DNA from 2 places in the Bacillus hominis genome. Region 2 is predicted to be linked to the other one. Evidence: predicted binding sites of a transcription regulator. Region 2 holds the regulator's gene; the other holds the start of a gene.

Region 1 (3,741 bases), 1.1 Mb from region 2:
TACGAAAAAAATCCCATATTTAATCTATAAAGGTTATTGGGGAGGTGGCGAAAAAGATATGATTTGTTTAGGTGGTGACCAACAGTGGGCTAAGTTAGAACATTTTAATGTACAATGGTTTTATGCATATTCAAAATACACACCTGGATATGAAATTAGAACGTACGATGGACCAAACGGGAATGATACAGGTGCGGTCGATGGGAAGGTCCCTTATCGTATTTGGAATCATCAAGATGGATATATAGATATAGGTGGGAACAAATGGATCAAAGAAGAACATGTGCAGATTAAATGATGTTAAAAAGTCGGCTTTATGCCGGCTTTTTTATTTAATAAAGCTTGTCTCTGACATGAAGAGAAATACTTGCGGAAAACACATTAATTTCACAATAGCGCTGTATAGTTCCTAATATACATTTATCAAAGTGAGGTATTTGAATTGAAAAAGAAAAAGCTATTTATGGGAACTATTATTACATGTGTGGCGCTAACATTGTCTGCGTGTGGTTCCTCAGAAAATGTTGCAACATCAAAAGTAGGAAACGTGACAGAGAAAGAGTTTAGTAAAGAATTAAGGCAAACATATGGAAAAAGTACTTTATCTCAAATGATGTTAAATAAGGCATTGCTAGATAAATATGAAGTTTCAGATGAAGAAGCTCAAAAACAAGTAGACGCAGCGAAGGAACAAATGGGTGACAAGTTTAAAGTGGCTTTAGAGCAAGTAGGATTAAAAAATGAAGATGAATTAAAAGAGAAAATGAAGCCAGAAATTGCACTTGAGAAAGCGATTAGAGCGACTGTCACAGATAAAGATGTGAAAGATAACCATAAACCAGAAATGAAGGTAAGTCACATTTTAGTGAAAGATGAAAAAACTGCGAAAGAAGTAAAAGAGAAAATAAATAATGGTGAAGATTTTACTGCTTTAGCGAAACAATATTCGGAAGATACTGGTTCAAAGGAACAGGGCGGAGAAATAGCTGGTTTTGCTCCTGGTCAAACTGTGAAAGAATTTGAGGAAGCTGCGTATAAATTAGATGCAGGACAAGTAAGTGAGCCAATAAAAACATCTTTTGGTTATCATATTATAAAAGTGACGGATAAAAAAGAATTGAAACCATTTGATGAAGTGAAAGATTCGATTCGAAAAGATTTAGAACAACAAAGACTACAAGATGCGACAGGTAAATGGAAACAACAAGTAATCAATGATCTATTGAAAGAAGCGGATATTAAAGTAACAGATAATGAATTTAAAGATACATTTAAATTCTTAGATGAGAAGTAAAGTTTAGAAGAAAAACAGAGATTTAGCATAGTGCTATATTTCTGTTTTTTAATTTTCAATAGAAAAGGGAACTCATATAGAGTTCCCTTTTCTCGTTAGTGTGTGAGTTATAAATAGATAGTAAGACAATACAATATTACATTTAAATATTAAGAATTACAATAGAAAATTTTGGTGTAAATAAAAAGGAATAAGTAATTACTTCGCAAAATGTTGAAATGATAATGTTTTAGTTAATTAATTTTGTTAAATATAAACCAAATATATTTTTAATATTTTCTTAGAAATTGAATAGAGTACATAATTTAAAGAATGGTACATATCATATCTTTGAATTATTTAGTTGTTGGGTTTGTGATGAAGATCAGGAAAAAGTTTGGGAATTAAACTTGAAAATAAATCAATTTGATATAGCTGAAATTTATATTCCAGAAAGAACGTTAGTTAGGATAGAAAAGTAAAATTAAAAATATAATTAGTTCAATAAAAGCGACTTCACATTAGGTGGAGTCGCTTTTATTGTTGCTACACGTATTCCATGATGCGATAGGAAGTGCAAAGAAATATGATTAATAAAAGGGAGTAATCAATGAGTATGAATAAACTTCATAGATTAAAGTTTTGTTTGAAAAATTTACATGTTGCACTTCCGAAAGAACGTTCGTTCGTGTATAATTAGAACGAATGTTCTTTTTGGGTTGAGATTCCTACAAATTCATAAATAGTTTTGAATTGGAAAGCTACGCTACATATAAATAAGAGATGGATAAAGTGTATTTAGAAGTGAAATTTCTATTTTTATGAATGGATAGATATAGAAAATTGAGGAGTAAAGATAATGAATCATGTAAAGATACAGAAAAAAGGAAGAGAGTGGGTTCCATTTACAGTAATGTCGGAACAATTATTAAGTATAAGAAAAATTATTGGAGAGAAATTAAAAGTCCAAAGGCCGTTATTAACGAATGAAGTGAAAGAAAGTATTTCAGACAAATTATTAACTTCATTATTGTCTGAAGAAGAGATGTTAGTGACCTATTTTGAAGAAGGATACATACTTACAAGTTATATGACAGTGGTTCATATAAATCCAATTCAACAAATTGTAAAATGTACAGATGCATTTTATAAAACATATATATTTTCTGCAAGGGACATAATTGATGTAACTTAAAGGAAGTTGAATTTTGAAGTTTAGCTTCTTTAATTTATCCAGCTATTTGCGGGCAGTTAGATTCACGCTTCAAAATTCGGCTGTGAGTCAGGCTACCTGTAAAAGCCTAATTTTTTTGAAGAGGTGAAGAACTAAATGAAAAAGCAGCTAGATGCAAACTAGCTGCTTAGTCCCAGGGAAAGGGAGAAAAAGATTGGCACTCAAAAAATCGACGTTAGCTGTGTATCAGCCTGAGTATAGTATAGACAAATCTAAAAATGTTATACAAAAATGATTACAGACCTGGTTATGCCGTACCAACTTGGTTTTGATCTGCTAGATCAGAATCAAATGTATTAGTCGCGCTAACCCCACTAAAAGTGTTCACTACGAAACCAACGTTAGATGCGCCAGAGCCGTTATAAGCTTTCGTATTCTCTTTTGGAGAGACGTTGTAGAAATCACCTAAGTTGAAAGATCCGTTACTATTTTGTACAACTAAATTCCCTACAACTGAGGGCATAATTTTCACCTACTTTATAAGTAATTGTTTGCATTACTATATGAAGGTATAGTCTAATTGGTTCATTTGACAAATATTCCGGAATAGAAAAATGTTTGAAGCTTTGTTTAATCAATCGAGCAAAAAGTATGTTAAAATTAACGAAGAGTTGAATTTTAAAAAGAATGAATTTGAATAATTAATATATATGGAATTAAAGGAGGCAAAATGTAATGGATAATGTTATAAAAACAGTGGATTTAACAGATGCAGAATCAAGTAAACTTGTTGCTTTTATTTATAGTAATGATGTTACATTGATCGAAAAAGCATTTTGTCCTAATGAAATAAAATTAAAGTTTAATGAAATAGCAATTTTATCGGCAATTAAAACCGCATATATTACGAAAGTATCTATAAGGAAAGAACTTGAAGCGATTTTTCACGATACAGGCGTTTTACTAGTGAAGCAAAATGTTGAAAGGAACAGTATTCAATCTATAACAATGCATTTTGAGCAATTTAAAAAGTTGCAAAATGAGATTGAGAATTTAAATAAAAGTATGTTATAAGACTAGGTGGAAATTCTTTGATAGAGGTGGGCTCTGTTAAGTTGAAAAAGTGGATTGAAAAGTATTTGGATAAATCGAACCGTAAACATAAATATACTTTCATTAAGGTGTAGCCTATATTTATCGATGTGAGAAATGTAGGAAAGAGAAGATACAATTTAAAAATAATAAAGATATAAACAAAAAGAGTAACTATGATGGTTACTCTTTTTGTTTGTAA
Region 2 (3,741 bases):
TCGGGAAGAGGTGATTGAATAAGGATTTAATATGCGTGCTGGCTATGGGTATATATAGAAAAACAATTGCATTGTATGTTTTGTTCAGTGTTTGATGTTGTGGATGTGTTTAGTGATAAATTAAAGTGCGAAAATATAGTACCTTGCAATAAATAGTACCAAGTGGTATATTATGGATAAATTAGGTACCGTGTATTGAACAGTACTGAAATGAGAAAGGGGGATTGTCCTTGAACGTTCAGTTTAAAAAAGGTGTGTTAGAACTTTGTGTATTGGCACTTGTAAAACGTAAGGATTGTTACGGTTATGAACTTGTTCAGCAAATCTCTAATAAATTTTTAATATCGGAAGGTTCTGTATATCCGTTATTACGTCGTTTAACGAAAGAGGGATATTTTCAAACATATTTAAAAGAATCCACGGAAGGACCGCCCCGTAAATATTATCAACTAACAGAGCAAGGAGAGATGCAACTTACATTATTAGTAACAGAGTGGCGTGATTTTGCGAAAGGGGTACAAGAAATTATTGAAGGGGTGAATTGGGATGAATAAAGAACAGTTCCTTAAGGAATTATCGAATCAGCTTAGAAAGTTATCGGAAGAAGAGAGGACAGATATTTTATTTGATTATGAAGAGCATTTTCAATTCGGGGTAGAAGAGGGGAAAACTGAATCGGAAATAATAAAAGGGCTAGGTTCTCCGAAAGCAATTGCAAAAGACTTACTTGCGATGTATCGATTTGATGAGATGAAAAAAGATCCATCGACTTCAAATGTGACAAGAGCTGTTATGGCAGCGATTGGACTTAGTTTGTTTAATTTTATTATTGTGTTAGGCCCGTTAGTTGCAATTATCGCTTTTATATTTTCCTTTTGGGTCGGTGGTATTGCTAGTGTAGTGACACCGTTTTTTGTTATTATCAAAGTATTTATGGGCACTTTTATATGGTTGGATCTTTTCGTTAGTATAACATTTGTCGGAGTAGGTTTGTTGTTATGTATTATCGCTTATTATAGTACGAAGTGGTTTAAGAGATTATGCGTACGATATGTAATATGGAACTTCAAAATGATAAAAGGGGAGTAGATGATGAAAAAAATATTATTAGTAGCTATCGCTTGTATCATTATTGGAGTAATAGGGATTTCACAAACATATAAAAAAGCAGTAGAAACTGCAGAGAAAGGAAATAAGGAAGAAGTTATTAAAAACGAAACGCTAAAAAATGTAGAAGTTAAGTTAGATGCTGGAGATATTGTTGTCCAAAAATCTCCTGATTCCTCTTTTTATGTAAAGCAAACAGGAGACGTAAGTAAACAGGAGATTCGTATTGCTGAAGATGGTGACACATTGAAAGTCATAGGGGAAATAGAGAAAGGTGTTTCATTTGATTTCTCATTTTTTACTTTCGATTTTCAAACGCCTGCATTGACTATACTTGTACCTGAACGTTTTTACCAAGAGATAAAAGTAAAATCATCCGCTGGACAAATAGAAATAAGTGATGTGAAAGGTGACCGTGTAAGTGTTGAGACACTTGCGGGAGAAGTAGATTTGAAACATGTAAAAGCAAAGAGTGTGGAGGGATCTACAAAAGCTGGTGAGGTGAATTTTAAAAAAGTAATAGGGAAAGTGACAGCGAAAACGGCTAGTGGAGATGTAGATATCATTGATCATGATTCTAAATATGATTTAGAGGCAAGTTCAACTGCTGGAGATATAGATATTACTTTATTGGAAAAACCGCAAGATGCAGTTATTAGTGGGCAAAGCGCTGCCGGAGATGTAACAATTTTTAATGAGGAAAATAAAAATATAACGATTGGTAATGGTAGTAAAAAGATTAGCGGAAAAACCACTGCTGGAGATGTTACTATTGAAACGCGTTAATAATTAATGAAATGCACTCTTTTGGATGAACGGAAATCTATCAAAATATAAAAAGAAGATAATGCCCTATATAAATAAGGGGATTATCTTCTTTTTATTATTTTTAATGTAAATCACGATATACGCCAATTACTTTTCCGATAACTGACACTTGTTTTAAAATGATAGGTTCTAGTGAAGAGTTTTCCGGTTGTAGACGGAAATGGTCTTTTTCTTTATAGAAGCGTTTAACAGTTGCTTCGTTATCTTCTGTTAAAGCAACTACAATTTCACCGTTGTATGCAGACTGTTGTTGACGGACTACGACTAAATCACCATCAAAGATACCAGCCTCAATCATACTATCTCCAGAAATACGTAACATAAACACTTGATCTGATCCAGAAACGATACTAGCTGGAAGTGGGAAGTGCTCTTCTACACTTTCTACTGCTGTAATCGGTAAACCGGCAGTAACTTTTCCGACGATTGGAACTTGAATAACTGATTGTGTTTCTGTTTCTATTCGGTTGTCACCTAAAATTTCAATTGCTCGTGGTTTTGTTGGGTCGCGTCGAATATATCCTTTTTCTTCTAGTCGTGATAAATGTCCGTGCACTGTAGAACTAGAAGCGAGGCCGACTGCTTGGCCGATTTCACGTACGGAAGGTGGATATCCTTTTTCTTGTACTTTTAGCTTAATAAAGTCGAGAATGTCTTGCTGGCGTTTCGTTAACTTTTCCATGTTTTCTAACACCTCGTTTTCTTTCGTTTTTATTATTATTAAGTATAACATGCGAATAAACATTCTACAAACATAAGTTCGAACGAAAGGCGAATTTATGATACACTATAAGGAAATATAGTGAGAAAGAAGGGTTCAAAATGAATGCAATTATTTATGCACGTGTGAGCACAACAAAAGAAGAACAGGAAACATCATTATTGCGTCAAAAAGATGAATTATTGCATTTAGCTGAGCGCTATCAAATGGATGTTACAAAGGTAATTGAGGAGCAGGCTAGCGGTTATACAATTGAACGTGATGGCATATTAGAAGTACTAGATACAATTCGAGATGAACAAGTTGATGTACTACTTATACAGGATGAAACGCGTCTTGGTAGAGGAAATGCAAAGATTGCATTAATGCATTGTTTACATAAAGAGGGGATAAAAGTTTATACGCACACGCATAGTGGTGAATTACAGCTTTCAGATTCAGATTCGATGGTGCTAGATATAATTGGGATCGTTGAAGAGTATCAAAGAAAGATCCACAATTTAAAAATTAAACGTGGCATGCAAAGGGCGGTAGAGAAAGGATTTCGTCCGGAGAATAATTTGAAAAATCGTCATTTAAGTATAGGACGTGAGAAAAAAGAAGTGCCAATTGAGGAAATTGTACGTTTACGCCGAAATGAATTAACTTTTGAAGAAATTGCAGCAACACTTCGTGGTTTTGGTCATGATGTTTCAAAAGCAACTGTACATCGAAGATATGTAGAATATACAAAGCAATTGCTTGATAAAGAGGACTAACTATTGTATGATAATAATCAGTTTTGAGTAGAAGGGGGATTCGAGATGCCAAGTCACGAACTCATTGAACGCATTAACTTCTTAGCGAAAAAAGCAAAAGCTGAAGGCTTAACTGAAGAAGAACAACGTGAGCGCCAATCGCTACGTGAACAATATCTAAAAGGATTTCGTCAAAATATGTTAAACGAATTAAAAGGAATTAAAGTCGTTAACGAAGAAGGTACAGATGTTACACCGGCGAAATTAAAAGCTTTAAAAAAGCAAGATAATGCAAAATTAAATTAAAAGATGGGCATAACCCATCTTTTTTGATATTAATAGAAAGAT

Evidence for each region. Region 2 encodes LexA, which represses DNA repair genes until DNA is damaged. Its sites were predicted from a motif close to CGAACATATGTTCG; they were not measured.
Region 1: the regulator LexA is predicted to act here: its motif matches at 1,945-1,958, upstream of QUF93_RS13670 (YolD-like family protein).

Annotation. Positions count from the first base shown of each region.
Region 1 covers NZ_JAUCFS010000005.1:2,165,274-2,169,014, forward strand. The annotation lists partial or broken gene QUF93_RS13660 (glycoside hydrolase family 25 protein) at 1-152, shown strand, start outside; gene QUF93_RS13665 (peptidylprolyl isomerase PrsA) at 443-1,294, shown strand; gene QUF93_RS13670 (YolD-like family protein) at 2,133-2,468, shown strand; gene gerPF (spore germination protein GerPF) at 2,755-2,970, opposite strand; gene QUF93_RS13680 (hypothetical protein) at 3,183-3,521, shown strand.
Region 2 covers NZ_JAUCFS010000005.1:3,301,584-3,305,324, reverse strand. The annotation lists gene QUF93_RS19640 (PadR family transcriptional regulator) at 231-554, shown strand; gene QUF93_RS19635 (DUF1700 domain-containing protein) at 547-1,089, shown strand; gene QUF93_RS19630 (DUF4097 family beta strand repeat-containing protein) at 1,093-1,893, shown strand; gene lexA (transcriptional repressor LexA) at 1,997-2,617, opposite strand; gene QUF93_RS19620 (YneB family resolvase-like protein) at 2,758-3,414, shown strand; gene QUF93_RS19615 (DUF896 domain-containing protein) at 3,460-3,699, shown strand.